Linked DNA regions of Methanospirillum hungatei JF-1. The protein of the gene in region 1 binds, or shares a complex with, the protein of each later gene. Links are inferred from orthologs where the notes say so. Each region holds a gene or a part of one and is shown on either strand. Other genes may lie near its edges.

Region 1 (7,354 bases):
GAATGTTTTGAAACTGGATGAGAGTATTGAACCACTCTTTGAGTGAGGGAGTTATGAAGACTGGATCATTAATCATCTTTTTAAGTATCATTTTTTGTTTCATTGCTATTCCGGCAATGGCCAGTGTTGAAGTCGGTCATGTGAATGTAAAGCCTTCCGGAGATCTTGAATCCGGTAAATCGAATGTTTCTGCAGATCTCCAGCTGAGTTTTGTCTCGATAGGGGGCACGACCTTTCCCAGTGATGAGAGTATATCCTTAAAAACCGAACTTGAAAATCCGGTCTGGACATACTCCATCATTCTTGATGGTGTGGAAAATCCCAGACCTGCGGTCAGTAAGAAACAACTTGATCTTTCCGGATGGGAACTCTCCTATGAGAACGTCGATGAAAGTGTCAAAGTCAATCTGAAAGGAATGGCACCAAAGGTTGACAGTTCCAAAGAAATAGAGATTGTTTCGGTGAACGTGGCAACCCCCGGAGGCCGGGTGAAAGAGACCGTAAAGAATGTCACAGCATTTGTTACGAATCCTGGGGAGCTGAAGGGCGACATTTCAACTGTAAAAGATGCCTACTCAAAACTTGAGAAGGATATTGCCCAGAACAAAGCTGATGGGATAGATGTTTCCAAGGCTGAAGCAAAGGCAAAGGAGGCATTAACCTCACTGAATTCAGCAGCCGGTGCAAGTTATTCAAATGCCCAGATCTATATCAAGAATGCAAATACCTACATCAAGGATGCCTATGCGATGCTTGACATGGGTCTGTCCCAGAAAGCAATTAAAGATGCAAAAGAAGCCATAGACAAGACTGACGAGTGGATCAATTACTTCAAGACCGAAAAAGAACTCGGAAGTGATCCACGGCTTGCTCCTATTATAACCAAGCGTGAGTTTGCTGCAGAAGACGCGAGTGATGCAAAAGAGCTCTATGATGCCGGTAAATACACTGAAGCCAGGAAAAAAGCTGAAGAAGCATATCAGAAGGCAGATGAAGTATTCACGGCAACTCAGGATTTGAATGCAGAACTTGAGGCCGCTCCCAAGGGATTCCAATTCCCTGACCTGTCTGGGATAATCCCCTATATTATCGGAATCATTGTTGTTGCAATTGTTGGGTTTGCTCTTTTCCGAATCATGAAGAACCGTGGCGGCAAAGGTGGCGGAAAGGGCGGCGGTGGCAGTTTCGGCTCCCGTGATAAACCAAAGAAGAAGTCAACTGCTCATCAGTACGATGAGCTCTTTTAATTATCTTTTTTGTCTTATAATTTGAATTGATTGACCCGGATCGTATCTTTTATTGGACTTAACAATAACTGTAACCCTCCTAAATTTTTTTGGAGGGATAAAATTTCTCTCCAACATCAGAATGTGTGCTGTAGTATCGCTCATTTCCCGCAAGTCCAATGAAATGGCATATGCCAGGGGGATATCCCTACTGAATGACCAGCGTGAATATGTGCTGGTAAGCAGACGATGAACGACAAAAAAGGCTGAAGTAGATTAATTTAGGTCAGTATTATTTACCTTGACAAATACGTCAAGATTCACCGTTCCCATCTTTCCATCCCGGAGGAAGTACCACTCCAGAGCCCGGTGCTGGTTGTCATACAAGGAAAACCAGTAGCTTAGGTGATACGCTCTCTTTTCATATCCGGGCAGGGATGCATAACTGTCGGTATCATGGGTGATGATAAGATCCGGTTCCTTCCCACTCCACATCATCGGATCAACCTTTTTGCCATAAAACAGGATCTTGTCCCATCTTCCACCCCGGTAGTACCAGGGAAGCGGCCAGTAGGAGTCGGATGCCACAACTACAGTCTTTGCAGTGTCGATCAATGCCATGACGTCACGCATGTCCTCAGAGTTCTGAACCTGAACGATGGGTTCGTTGATATCAACAGGTGTGAAGCAGACATGCATCGTCATTCCCACCAGGAAGAGAAGGGTGATAATTCCGGCGATTACTTTTTTCCCTTCTATCTTGTAGGATGCGAGAAATATGAGCGGAAATAACTGATGAATCAAAAGCCAGGGAACTTTCTCTCCTACCCACCCATAAAAAACCAGCGTACATCCGGTCCATATGATGAGAAGGATCATCAGGAGTGAAGTTTTTTCGTCAGAAAGTCCTTGATTTTTAGGATCCACATTTCTTAACAGACTCAGTCCCTTGTCTTTCCATCCCCAGTGCCAGATGCCGTATATAGCCAGGATAAGCAGAGGGATTTCATAGAGAATGAGCATGATGAGGTACCAGTATGGCGGACCACACAGCCTGCACTGGTCATGCATGGATGTCCAGTGTTCAATAGCCTTGAATGGTGCCTCAAAGAACATCTCCGGATGGTTGAAGAATGAGGTATAGAAGACAAATCCTATACCCGCCGCTATGAGAACCGTACCAATGAGATCCCGTTTCCAGGTATCCGGAAGGTGTATACGACGGAAATAGAGGAGAGCGATGAAAAAGACTCCAAATATTAGTATGGCTACCGGCATGTCCTCTTTCAGACACATACCACATGCTGCAGCAAATCCTGCCAGAAATGCCCATCCCGGTTTTTTAAATTCGATATATGCGAGGATTGCAAGGAGCAGCAGAACGGTGAAGAATAACTGGAAGATATCATGACGCAGAAATCGAGAAAAATATACCATATCCGGCGAAAAAGCAAAAAACAGTGCTGCCCAGATCGCATGATTTTTCGAGAGCCAGCCGGTTTTGTATATCCCGTATATGAGGAATATTATGGCCGACCCAAACACTGCCGGGAGTAGTCTTACAAGCAGATCAGAATCTCCGAAGATCCTGAACAACGCTGCAGTGATGTAATAGAGAAATGGCCCATGATACATGGGATCATACTGATATACTCCTTTGGTCAGGAGTTCATAACTGAACCATGCATGGATGGCCTCATCATGATGGAGTAATTTAAGATTTGGCAGGATCACCCGGAGAAGAAGACCTGCAAGAAAAATGATCCCGAAGATCTGTGCACCAGAACATTGTGCATATCGTTCCCGTAATACCTGAATATTCATTGTTATTCTGCCTCGGAAGGTATACCGTACAGTTCCATAGAACAGGTATATTTGTATGAAAAAAATGCGTCCAGTAGATATTTACATCTGTTCCCTGTTCGCCCAATAAATAGGAAAAGAAAGGTATCCTCCTGAGGAGGTACTGTGGACGATATTGGGATTATTGCGGCTTATTATGAAAAGCCACCCATATTTGTCTCAGCTTTCAAGGACAATCTCAATACCGATGTCCTTTGGTACCTGGGTACGCATGAGCTGACGGAGAGCACGCTCATCAGCATCAAGATCAATGAGACGCTTATGAACCCGCATCTGCCAGCGGTCCCAGGTTGCTGTCCCTTCCCCATCCGGACTTTTTCTGATGGGTACTACCAGCTTTCTGGTAGGAAGGGGAATAGGACCGGCCAGATTGACACCGGTCCGCTCAGCGATCTCTTTAATCTTTTCGCACACTTCTTCTACTTTCTGATAGTCGGTTCCGGTGAGTCGGATTCTGGCCTTCTGCATGATAACACCGAATTCTATCAGCGCATCTGCTTCTTGACAACGTTGATACACATGCCGGCAGCAATGGTCTGACCCATATCACGGATTGCAAACCGTCCAAGCTGCGGGAATTCCTTGGCGTTTTCAAGACAGAGCGGCTTGGTCGGGTGGCATTTGATGATTGCTGCATCTCCGGCCTTCAGGAAGGTCGGGTTCTCTTCAAGGGTCTGACCAGTACGTGGGTCAAGCTTCTTGACGAGTTCAGTGAATGTACAGGCGGTCTGTGCAGTGTGACAGTGGAAGACCGGAGTATATCCGACGGTGATTGCACTTGGGTGCTGGAGCACGACGATCTGTGCGGTGAATTCCTCTGCGACTGCCGGCGGGTTGTCAGATGCACCACAGACGTCACCACGGCGGACATCGTCCTTACCGATACCACGGACGTTGAACCCGATGTTGTCACCTGGAACTGCCTGTGGGATTTCTTCGTGATGCATCTCAATGGACTTTACTTCTCCAGACTTGTTTGCCGGCATGAAGGTAACGTTCATACCTTTCTTGAGGATACCGGTTTCAACACGGCCGACCGGAACAGTTCCGATACCTGAGATGGAGTATGCATCCTGAATCGGGACACGAAGCGGCTTTTCGGTTGGCTTGTCCGGAACTTCGAGCTCATCGAGGAGTCCGAAGAGCGTCTTCCCCTTGTACCAGGGCATCTTGTCAGAGTTCTTGGTGATGTTGTCACCTTCGAATGCACTGATCGGGATGAACTTGACGGTGTCAGGGTTGGTTCCGACCATTTTCAGGAGAGCACCGACATCAGACTTGACCTGGTTGAAGCGTGCTTCATCATAGTTGGCTGCATCCATCTTGTTGACTGCAACGATAAGCTGCTTGATACCGAGGGTCTTGGACAGGAAGACGTGCTCCTTGGTCTGTTCCATGACACCATCAGGTGCTGCAACGACGATGACTGCTGCGTCTGCCTGTGAGGCACCGGTGATCATGTTCTTGACAAAGTCTCTGTGTCCTGGACAGTCCACGACAGTAAAGTAGTACTTGTCGGTGTCGAAACGCTTGTGTGCAATATCAATAGTGATACCACGCTCACGCTCTTCCTTCAGGTTGTCCATGACCCAGGCAAAAGCGAATGAACCCTTACCCTTTGATTCTGCTTCCTTCTTGTACTGTTCAATGATGTGTGCCGGAACGGCTCCGGCTTCGTACATCAGTCTGCCGACGGTAGTTGACTTACCATGGTCGATGTGACCAATAACAGCGAGGTTAATGTGGGGCTTTTCAGTTGCCATATATACAAATCCTCCAATACCTCCGCACGATATCAGAACTGCAAAGCACAGCCCGGTTATGCGAGTATTACATATTTGATAGAAGTCCTTTTAATATTTTTCACTATGAATCTCATAGAGAATGAACGCCTGAAATTCTGTTATCAGGTGGGAAACGAAGTGGTTAATAGGTTTTCAGGGGAATGATCAGATTACGAATGAAGTCTATTCCGATTATCAGGGAAGAAGGTTCTGACCGGGCTTATGTCGAATGCGCCTCTGGAAAACTGCCAGTGCACACAAGGTGCTCATATTGCATGAATTGTAAAGGGATTCAGGTAGGGGCGCGGGTTATGCCTTCTCCTTACGAGATTGCGTATTCTCAGATAAAAGGTGGTTCAGTTCCGCCTGAGATCCTGATGGAAGCTGCGATGCAGTTCAATAGTCTGGTCCGGGACGGGTCTGCCGTGGCATGCGATGATGAAAAAGGTCACGGATATACTCCCCGATTCAAATCACGACTCTGATAGTCATAGACGTAATTTTCCGGGGTATCGCAGGGGTGTCAGAAAAGGGTGATGACAAGTAGTGTCAGAAGAGCGCAGCGGCTTATCTCTCCGGTGGCACCGGTCACATCTCCGTTGACTCCCCCAAATAACCGGTCGGCAAGATATCTCATACCAAAGGGGAGCAGGATCAGTCCAATTCCAGCAGCTCCCTTCGCCTCCCAGGAGAGGGGGAGCAGAAAAGCAGGAATCAGAAGCAGCGTTGCCGGGATGACAAACCAGATTTTTGCTCTCTCATGAAGGGTTGCATGAAGTCCCTCATGGAATGGTCTTCCGAATATTGTCAGTATCGCCATACTCCATTTGCCCCCTGTTTCTGCGAAGATGAGTGCTGATGCAGCAGTCAGAATATCAGGGAATGAACTGAGCGAGGCGATGGCCAGGAGAGTTACCATCATCCCGAGAGTCAGAGCTCCGGTACCGATCTGCCGATCTGTCAGTGCCTGAATCCTCTTCTCCTGGGATCCATGTGCCATAAGCCCATCTCCGAAATCCAAAAGGCCGTCCAGGTGATTGGCACCGGATATCAGCAGCACCATTCCGATTGCCATTACTGCCAGAACGAGTGAAGGAGCCGGGAGCAGGAGGATTATGATCGCTCCCATTCCGCCTGTGATATATCCTGCCAGGGGGTAGAGCCAGGTATTATGTGCGAATGCTTCGAAGGGGGCTGTTTTTCCAAGGGGAAGGACGGTGGTGAACTGGAGCAGGGCACGGATAGCCTCAAACATGACTACTCAGATCGTTTGGATACCTTCTGATATGGGCGTATGGGAGGGAGCGAGAGATTGATGGTGGATTCAGAGTAACGGATGTTGATGGTTTTTCTCTCCCGTCCATATTCGATAACACCAAAAAGGCCATTATTTATCGGTATACTGGCTAATACGATGCTTTCAACCGTTCCCGGATTATCAGGGGCCGGTCCGAATCCGATGGGCTCTCTTCTCGTACCGGTCCTTGATGCCGAACTCATCTGGCAGGGGATCATAACAAGTACAGATGCGACCCCGAACACACCTACCGGATGTCCGACACCGGCTTCAATAACAAGGGCTGTTCTTGACCGTATTGGGGTTTCCCCCCTGTTTATAAATGCCGGCCTTGTTCACCGCCCTACTGTGCCGGTTCTGGATCTTCTTGGGCAGGCAGGCGGGGATCCACGTGATGGTCCTGCAGTCCCTGATGCAGAACGCCTGTATAAAGAGGGGGTCCGTATCGGGAAACTTCTGTCAGCCCATGATCTACTTGTTGTCGGTGAATGTGTTCCTGGTGGGACCACGACCGCTCTGTGTGTTCTCAGAAGCCTTGGATATGATGCAAAGGTGAGTAGCGCGTCAGTTACCAGCCCTGACTCGATGAAGGAAGAGATATATGCTGCAGTGACCCGGCGTATTGGCAGATCAATTCCAGATCCCATGGATATCATCCGGGAGACGGGTGATCCGATGATGGCCGTTGCAGCAGGACTTGCTGATGGTTTTCCCGGAACTTTGATTCTTGCAGGCGGGACACAGATGCTGGCCGTAGCGGCTATTATTAAGGCCCTCGGAAACCCTCTCCCCGAGGTTGTCACGACCGTATATGTCAGGGATGATCATGCAGCAAGTTGCGATAAAACAGCACAGGATATCGGAGTTCCGATAACCTATGTTGATCCCGGTTTTGGTGAGATTGGACACTCCGGTCTTGTCCGTTATTGTATCGGTGAAGTAAAGGAAGGTATGGGATGTGGCGGAGCAATGATGCTTGCAGCCTTGCTTGGCTATAGTCCGGAGGAGATTACCCGCTCGATCATCTCTTTTGTTTCAGGGTACAGTCCCTGAATGCATATCTACTGAAGGGTCTAATAGATAGGGCAGATGCTCCCTTTATATGTGGTCAATAATTATGGTCAGTTTAATCATCTTATCCTGAGAGCTCTTCGGGATCTTGATATCGATGCAAAACTGATACC
Region 2 (7,235 bases), 780 kb from region 1 along the record:
TCTTTTCCACAACTCCCAGGTTTTCTATCCGGACACCACCCGTGTCACGGTAATAGAGACCAGGTTCAAGCGTGATGACATGCCCTGCCCGCAAATCTCCACCAGTCCCGGAAAGGGACGGCTGCTCATGGATCTCCAGGCCGACACCATGACCAAGACTGTGAATGAATCCTTCGGTATCAGACTGATATCCAAGTTCTGCAAAAAAGTCACGCACTGCCTGGTAACATGCTGCTCCACTCGCCCCTTCCTGTACCATATTCTCACTCATGAGCAGGGCATCCCGAACCGTTTCATAGAGTTCAGTCACCTTTCCGGACGGTTCTCCTCTGCTGACTGTCCGGGTCATATCTGCGTGGTACCCAGTTTTGTTATCACAGGGAAAGACATCGATCACAATCGGTTCATGTGCTTTGAGTACTCCGCTTCCTGTGCAATGGGGCATCGCCGTCTCCAGGCCACATGCCACAATGGTATCCTGTGCGGTGCAGTCATAGGCAAGCATAATCTTGTTCATTTCATACCTGACCAGGTCAGATGTGAGTGGAGCATCCTCATACCAGAGCATTCCTGACTTGACATCTGCATGCCGTATCATGCTGACTGCTCTATCCATCGCAGCCTCTGCAGCCCGTTGTGCATTGGTGATCCATCCAATCTCTTCAGGAGTCTTTATGGCGCGATGAGCGGAAAGTCCTGATGAGGAATCTACAATGACCGTATTATAGGGCTCAAGAGCACGGGTAAGGGCGGTTGGAAAATCCGGAGGGACAAGGTACGGACCCTCGGAAAGACGGCGGATCATCTCTGCCTGGATCTTCCAGGGATCTTTCTCATACTCAAAAATCTCAAGATACCCTGCCTGTTGTCGGGTAAGGATTTCTGCAGGAGATTCTCTCTGGGCCCGGTCGGCTTCCATGAGAGGAACAATCATAAGAGGGGGATTATCAGGTCTTTTTAGTATTGTGACCGGATCATGGGTTACAAACCGGGTCATGTGCCGCATTGCTGCATTCTCCGATGATGCATACAGACAATATACGGCTGCGCCGGCATTCCGGATCAGGTCATCCAGGCTGTCCATCTCATACAGGTTTTGAGTCAGACCACAAGTACTTTTACGCGAAACGTGATGTATTTATAATGGATGATGCTTCGAAAGAGCAGTTCAGATGGCGATTCTGGCACCTTACCGTCATACTGAACGGAGTGATCCTGTTTTTTGCACTGGTACCGATTGCATTGTTTCTCTTTCCAGAGGCATACAAAGTCCCTGGAGCAGTGATCAGCCTTATACTGGCAGTAATTCTCACTGTAATCTTCACACGCAATTATCACAAAACAAAAGCCTGGCTGAGTGAGCATGCATAAAAGGGGCAGAAGAACCGATGCTTGAGAAGATCCAGGAAGATATCAGCCTTGCATCACGTCATATCGAGGTTCTCAGGGCTGTTGCAGATCATCAGCCCATCGGAATCATCAAATTATCCGAACTTCTAAACGTCCCTCAGCACCGGATCCGGTATTCCCTCAGAGTTCTTGAGAGCAGCGGGTACATTCGCGCCTCAAGTGCCGGAGCTATAGTGACCCCAAAAGCAGAAGAGATGTTCATGCATCTGAATGAAGATATTGACGAGATAATCCGGATTGTCAGCATGATGAAGCAGCCCTGATCACCTTTGTCCGGCCACCTCAACATTTATTAATAATTACATCACACGTATTAGAGCACATCTGAGCCGCCATAACTCAGTTGGTAGAGTGACTGGCTGTTAACCAGTTTGTCACAGGTTCGAGTCCTGTTGGCGGCGTCTCATTTTTTGGGCCTGTAGCTTAGCGGTGAGAGCGCCCGGCTCATAACCGGGCGGTCATGCGTTCGAATCGCATCAGGCCCATGACCTGTATTTTTTAAGTAGAGATGATTATGTTACTTCAATGAAGTGTTCCTGTTGTGGTGAGAACCATATCATCTGTCCTGGAGATATCACTTCACGCCCCTCACAATTTTTTGCACCCTGTCCCCAGTGTAATCCGACGCCACGGCCAAAAGACAAACCAGTCTCTTCTGGGGAGGATATTCCAGGACCCTGTCAGTGTAACCGCCGGTTTATCGATGATGTGATGGCAGATATCTACCAGATCCTGCAGAAAGAAGGAATATTCCATGGCAGTGAACCCCTCTCATCCATTGGAACCCCTCTTATCTCCCCCGGCCTCTTCCTCCGCCGTCCCCCGGTACTCCCTCCCCGGTCTCTTCTGATTATCTCTGATCTCATACCAGTACCAGTGGCTGAAATCGCATACCGGAACGTGCCCGAGCTGCTGGGTATCGTCTATCATGCCCATGAGATACCCGGTCCCGGTGATGTGACCTATGGACAGGAACCAACAATCCATGAAGGGATCCTGGTGTGTGGATGTGACGTCAGGGCAGATATCTTTCTTTCCGGAAAAGGTCCCGTGGTTGTGATCAAAAAACAGGCTGAGATGCATATTGAATTTCCGAAAGGTATCGACCCAAAGATCTTCAGTGTTGAGGAGCAGGTCAGACGACTGCATCCGGATGTCTTCATTGATGCCTGCGCAGGACCAGGAACACTCGGCCTTACCGCAGCACTCTTTGGTGTGCCGAATATCGTGATGTGTGATGTCTGGCATGCATCAGTCTGGAGTGCAATCCAGACGATCAGAGTAAACCAGAAAAAACTCGGAATTACAACGATAACCCTCTACGATGATGTGAAGAAGAGACCGCCAGTCTGGACAGGAGAACCTGCCCTCATCTGTTCTGCCACCGGAAACGGAATCAATATCCAGCTCTACCATGGGACATACGAACTCCTGGGAGCGGATCTGCCTTCTGGAAAACGGCTGACCGCATTCGATCCCTTTGATAAAGAGTCTTTCAGGAGAAATGATCTATTTCTGACAGCATGGAAAGAAAAGATAGGAGGGGAAGTTTTTATTCCGTAGCTGCAGCATAATTATGGGGACTAGCCCGGGTGGATCGGCGTCACTTGTGACCTGAAATCGTCGGAATGCAGGGGGCGAAGTTTGAGGAAGGTTGGTACATACGGCCTGTATCTGTCGTGTTTCCGACGTAGAAACCCTGTCCTGTGAGGTCGGTGGCCAGGTATCACACCTTCGGAGGAAGGAACGACCTGTTGTCGCGGGGACCGGTTCAGGCCCGGAAGGGAGCAGACTTACCGTGAACATTCGGCGCCCATGGGGTTGCGGGGCGGAGAAGGAGACCCTTGGAAAAGGCTGCAATGACCGATCGACCGATAACGTGTCCCTATTATTCTGATTTATTCTGATTCTTATGGCAAAAGTTGCGATTGTCGGAGCAACCGGAAAGGTAGGCCAGTATGCAGCACTCTCGATATCCCGTATTCCGTATGTCAACGAGGTCCAGCTGTATGGAAGACCGGGTTCGGAATCGGTGCTTGACGGAGTGGCCAGGGATCTCATCGATTCATTTGCTGCAACCGGAACAGACAGTCATGTCAGCTGGAGCTGCAATATTGAGGATCTAAAGGGATCTGATATCATCGTCCTGACCGCCGGCGTTGCACGAAAGCCGGACCAGAGCAGACTGGATCTCGCTGTAGAGAATGCGAAGATAGTCGCGGATTTTTCTCAGAAGATAGGAAGAATTGCCCCTGACTCATTTCTCATGATGGTCACCAATCCGGTTGACATTATGACCCATGTTGCATTGAAATACTCAGGAAAAAAACCAAACGAAGTATTCGGGCTTGGAACACATCTCGACTCAATGCGTCTGAAATCAGCAATCGCATCATTCTTTCAGGTACATGTCAGTGAAGTGCATACCCGTATCATCGGGGAGCATGGTGACAGTATGGTACCACTCTGGTCTGCAACAACCATCGGAGGAATACAGATATCGAATCTGCCCAGTTTTGCACAGGTGCCTATTGATGACATCATGCAGCAGGTCAAATCCTCTGGTCAGAAGATCATTGCATCAAAAGGTGCGACGGTCTGGGGCCCCGGAGAAGCAATTGCCACACTTATCCGTACCATTCTTGGAAATGAAAACCGGATACTTACGGTATCAGCCTACATAAAAGCTGAAGTCCATAATATCGGAGATGTATGTATCGGAGTGCCGGCCCGGATAAACCGGAGCGGAGTGTACCCTGTGCCAATCCGCATTGAACCCCTGGAAGTAAGGAACTTTCAGAATTCGGTAGAAAAGATTCGTGGCATAACCCGTGAAATTTTCTCAGTTCTTGAGAACGGGGAGTAAATATCCCCAGTATCCGGAGAATGAAAAAGCCTTGTGCAGATTTACACAAGGGTTGATTCTACAATTTCTGCCCGTTCAACACCATCGATAGCATTGAGGGTCGCTTCAATGGTCTCTGTCTGACCTTCAGCATCAGGAACAACCAGCGCGACTTTTATTGCGACAAGTCCAAAGCCGATGGGCTCTTCCCTGATATCCTGAACGCGGGGGAATTTCTCTTTTATAGTCGCAACGATCGTTTCCCGGTTTACTTCTGGTGATTCCGGCATCACCTTGATGATGAGCGCTACGTCTCCCATAATCTCAGGGTCCCCGAAGGCCGCAGGTCGGGCAGATGTACTCAACGCTCTGTTCTCTGCACCGGTAACACCGGCGTATGGTGGCCCCGCATGCCGGGCAGCCGAACTCTACAGAGCCCTCTTCTGCCATTGGGCCATTACATGATGTGCAGGTTGTTCTACTCATATTCAGACTTCCAAAAAGCTGCTTATCTGGTTTATTCATCAACACCTTAAATGGTACCGCCAAAGTATGTCCCCGGCACCTCTTCACCCCTGAGAAATCCTGCAAGTCTCGCATGATCAGATCCCCGGAGTATGAATCCCCTGACCTGCTCCTTCGTAACATAGGGAATAAATGCAGGATCGAGATCACCGGTAACCATTCCAGGCATGAGTGCGGTGGCCGGACCGTCAGATGTCCGGATATGATCGAGCGATTTTAAAATGACAAGAGGCACTGAGAGCAGACCGGCATAGAAGGCACTGATAGTATCTGATGTGATATCCCACGAATGAGGAAGCGGATCAGCATCCATCATATGGTGATAAGGAAGAAGAATTGCAGGGGAACCACTCATAAGCGGAGTCCAGGTTACCGGCAATCCATACGTGGACAGGAGCCATCCATACTGATCCATGGCTGCGATGGCCATAAAATGCGCTGCCGTATCTGAAATCTCCTTTTCCCTGACAACATCAGCAAAAATCCCCCCACCCGGAATGACCAGAATATCTCTTCCACTCTCTCTGATAACCCTGACAATCATCGGAGCATGCTCAATCAGACTGCCCCCAATCTTGAGCACCAATGCCTGATCCCGGCTGATCACAATGCAGTACGTTCATGTAATGATGACCAATAAACCCTGATCCCCATGTACCCCCTTCCTGTTATCCTCCTCATATGCGTACTGATGACCCCAGTATCTGCCGGGCCGTATTTCCTTGAGATTTATCCGGATACCTGGATGAATGGGGATGAGGATGAATACATAACCATTGGATGGGATCACCCTCCCGGTTCCTGCACCATTTCAGATGGGGAGGGAACCATCACATTTTCACCCTCGAACTCCGGATCTTCCTCCTGCACGATCGCGCGTAATGGTGAACAATACAACCATGTATGGGGGAGGTATCCTTCCTATGAGATAATTGACAGCACCCCTGCTGTTCCACAGGCAACGGTGCAGGGCCGGTTCCAACTGTCCAATAAAAAGGACGAACTGACTCTTACATGCGAGGGATGCACCTACGACACCGTGACATGGCCTGGGACGTTCAAACCAAGAAACGGTCAGATACATTTCAGGTCGGCTGGCGGAATCTGGGATCCCAGGGTGCTCATGGCCGGTGGAAGCAGACTTGAACCCCGGACCTTTGAGAACATTTCAGGCACGGGATTTGTTTCTCCTGACTGCTCAAGAGAGATCCTGGAAGAGATCATCAGCAATGCAAAGAGATCCGTTCTTCTCAATGTCTACGAATTCACAGACCCTGGTCTTGCACAGATCCTCTGTGATACCAGCAGGCGGGGGGTAGCGGTATCGGTGCTCCTCGAAGGCGGGCCGGTCGGAGGCATTCCATCAGAGGAGTTCCCCGTCATCTCCGATCTGATTCAGGCAGGAGCCGATGTCAGAGTCATGGAAGGGACCGGAGAAGATCATGCCCCGTACCGGTATGACCATGCCAAATATCTCGTGGCAGATGACAGCCGGGTATTTCTGACAACAGAAAACTTCAAGGAGCATTCCTTCCCTCATGCCGGTTTTGCCGGGAACCGCGGCTGGGGAGTCGTGCTTGACTCAGCCGATCTCGCATCCTGTTTTACCGAAGTTTTCCAGGATGACTTTGACGGACCAGGAGTGGCTGTCGCAGAAGGCAGGGCCGGCACCGCCGAACAACCGGTGACACCCCCATACAATCCAGTATTTGCTCCCCTGTCTTTTTCTGGAGCAGTGGTAACCCCGGTCTTCTCACCAGACACCAGCATCCTGATCGCAGATCTTATCAATGAAAGCAGGAGCAGAGTATGGATAGAGCAGGCATACATCACCGAATACCCAAAGAACGGGACAAATCCGTTTCTCGCAGCAGCAGTAGATGCAGCGAGACGGGGCGTTGATGTCAGGATCCTGCTTGACGGATACTATTACAATATCGAAGGGGATGAGGACAATGATGAGATGGTAACCGCCCTGCAAACCCTTGCCGCACGTGAGAATATCTCCCTTCAGGCTCAGGTCCTCTATCCTGAGAAGACTGGTCTTTTAAAAGTCCATGCCAAGGGGGTGATTGCTGATGATTCGGTACTGGTATCGAGCATGAACTGGAATGAGAACTCAGCCTGCTTTAACCGGGAGGCGGGAGTCATCATCCACAGCAGGGATGCCGCATCATACTTTGCCTCCGTCTTTCTGCTGGACTGGGCAGGAAAAAAAGAGAGGCAGCCGGCCAGGAGTCTTCCCGGAAGTGATACCGGATTTATCCAGATGATTACCCTGGCAGGAGTGGTGATCTTTTTACTCCTCCTCTACCGCCGGTATCACCGGTGATCAGAGATGTTCTTTGAGGAACACAAAGACCAGGTAATACAGTGCAACCATCAGCATCAGGACCCCGGCTATCCGATTGATGAGCAGGTGATGTGTGGTGAAGAACCTGATACAGATCCTGCT

The links.
Region 2: the proteins of tuf (region 1) and MHUN_RS12200 are in contact, whole or in part, in a crystal structure (PDB 7CSL), measured with the Pyrococcus horikoshii proteins. The link is inferred for Methanospirillum hungatei JF-1 from one-to-one orthologs. Residues at the interface, in WP_010885563.1 of Pyrococcus horikoshii: Val16, Lys20, Ser21, Lys62, Arg65, Glu66, Arg67, Gly68, Val73, Ala74, His75, Ile88, Asp89, Ala90, Pro91, Gly92, His93, Asp95, Phe96, Lys98, Asn99, Gly103, Ala104, Asp227, Val228, Tyr229, Ile231, Val234, Val237, Val239; in WP_010884146.1 of Pyrococcus horikoshii: Phe4, Leu6, Val7, Val9, Arg11, Met13, Pro14, Thr15, Asp16, Pro17, Leu38, Ala39, Lys40, Glu44, Pro45, Ile46, Ala47, Phe48, Gly49, Leu50, Tyr56, Leu58, Arg60, Asp61, Glu62, Glu63, Tyr65, Ser66, Phe67, Asp68.

Annotation. Positions count from the first base shown.
Region 1 is NC_007796.1:1,812,909-1,820,262, reverse strand. Bases 2,714-5,554 are described here. They hold tuf (translation elongation factor EF-1 subunit alpha), read right to left. Parts: upstream 4,853-5,554; coding sequence 3,575-4,852; downstream 2,714-3,574. Other genes in these bases: cobS (adenosylcobinamide-GDP ribazoletransferase), read right to left, coding at 5,397-5,554; MHUN_RS08315 (hypothetical protein), read left to right, coding at 5,035-5,358; rpsJ (30S ribosomal protein S10), read right to left, coding at 3,249-3,557; MHUN_RS08330 (flippase activity-associated protein Agl23), read right to left, coding at 2,714-3,050. In the rest of the region: MHUN_RS08340 (tubulin/FtsZ family protein), read left to right, coding at 1-46; MHUN_RS08335 (hypothetical protein), read left to right, coding at 54-1,247; more of MHUN_RS08330, read right to left, coding at 1,503-2,713; more of cobS, read right to left, coding at 5,555-6,128; nicotinate mononucleotide-dependent phosphoribosyltransferase CobT, read left to right, coding at 6,216-7,223; MHUN_RS08300 (GMP synthase subunit A), read left to right, coding at 7,260-7,354. UniProt on the Methanocaldococcus jannaschii protein: GTP hydrolase that promotes the GTP-dependent binding of aminoacyl-tRNA to the A-site of ribosomes during protein biosynthesis.
Region 2 is NC_007796.1:2,594,571-2,601,805, forward strand. Bases 2,947-5,668 are described here. They hold MHUN_RS12200 (elongation factor 1-beta), read right to left. Parts: upstream 4,576-5,668; coding sequence 4,318-4,575; downstream 2,947-4,317. Other genes in these bases: MHUN_RS12190 (hypothetical protein), read left to right, coding at 2,947-2,973; MHUN_RS12195 (malate dehydrogenase), read left to right, coding at 3,323-4,276; MHUN_RS18380 (zinc finger domain-containing protein), read right to left, coding at 4,580-4,780; MHUN_RS12205 (hypothetical protein), read right to left, coding at 4,788-5,387; MHUN_RS12210 (phospholipase D-like domain-containing protein), read left to right, coding at 5,433-5,668. In the rest of the region: MHUN_RS12165 (M24 family metallopeptidase), read right to left, coding at 1-1,084; MHUN_RS12170 (hypothetical protein), read left to right, coding at 1,144-1,371; MHUN_RS12175 (hypothetical protein), read left to right, coding at 1,389-1,673; more of MHUN_RS12190, read left to right, coding at 1,936-2,946; more of MHUN_RS12210, read left to right, coding at 5,669-7,112; MHUN_RS12215 (cytochrome c biogenesis CcdA family protein), read right to left, coding at 7,113-7,235. UniProt on the Methanocaldococcus jannaschii protein: Promotes the exchange of GDP for GTP in EF-1-alpha/GDP, thus allowing the regeneration of EF-1-alpha/GTP that could then be used to form the ternary complex EF-1-alpha/GTP/AAtRNA.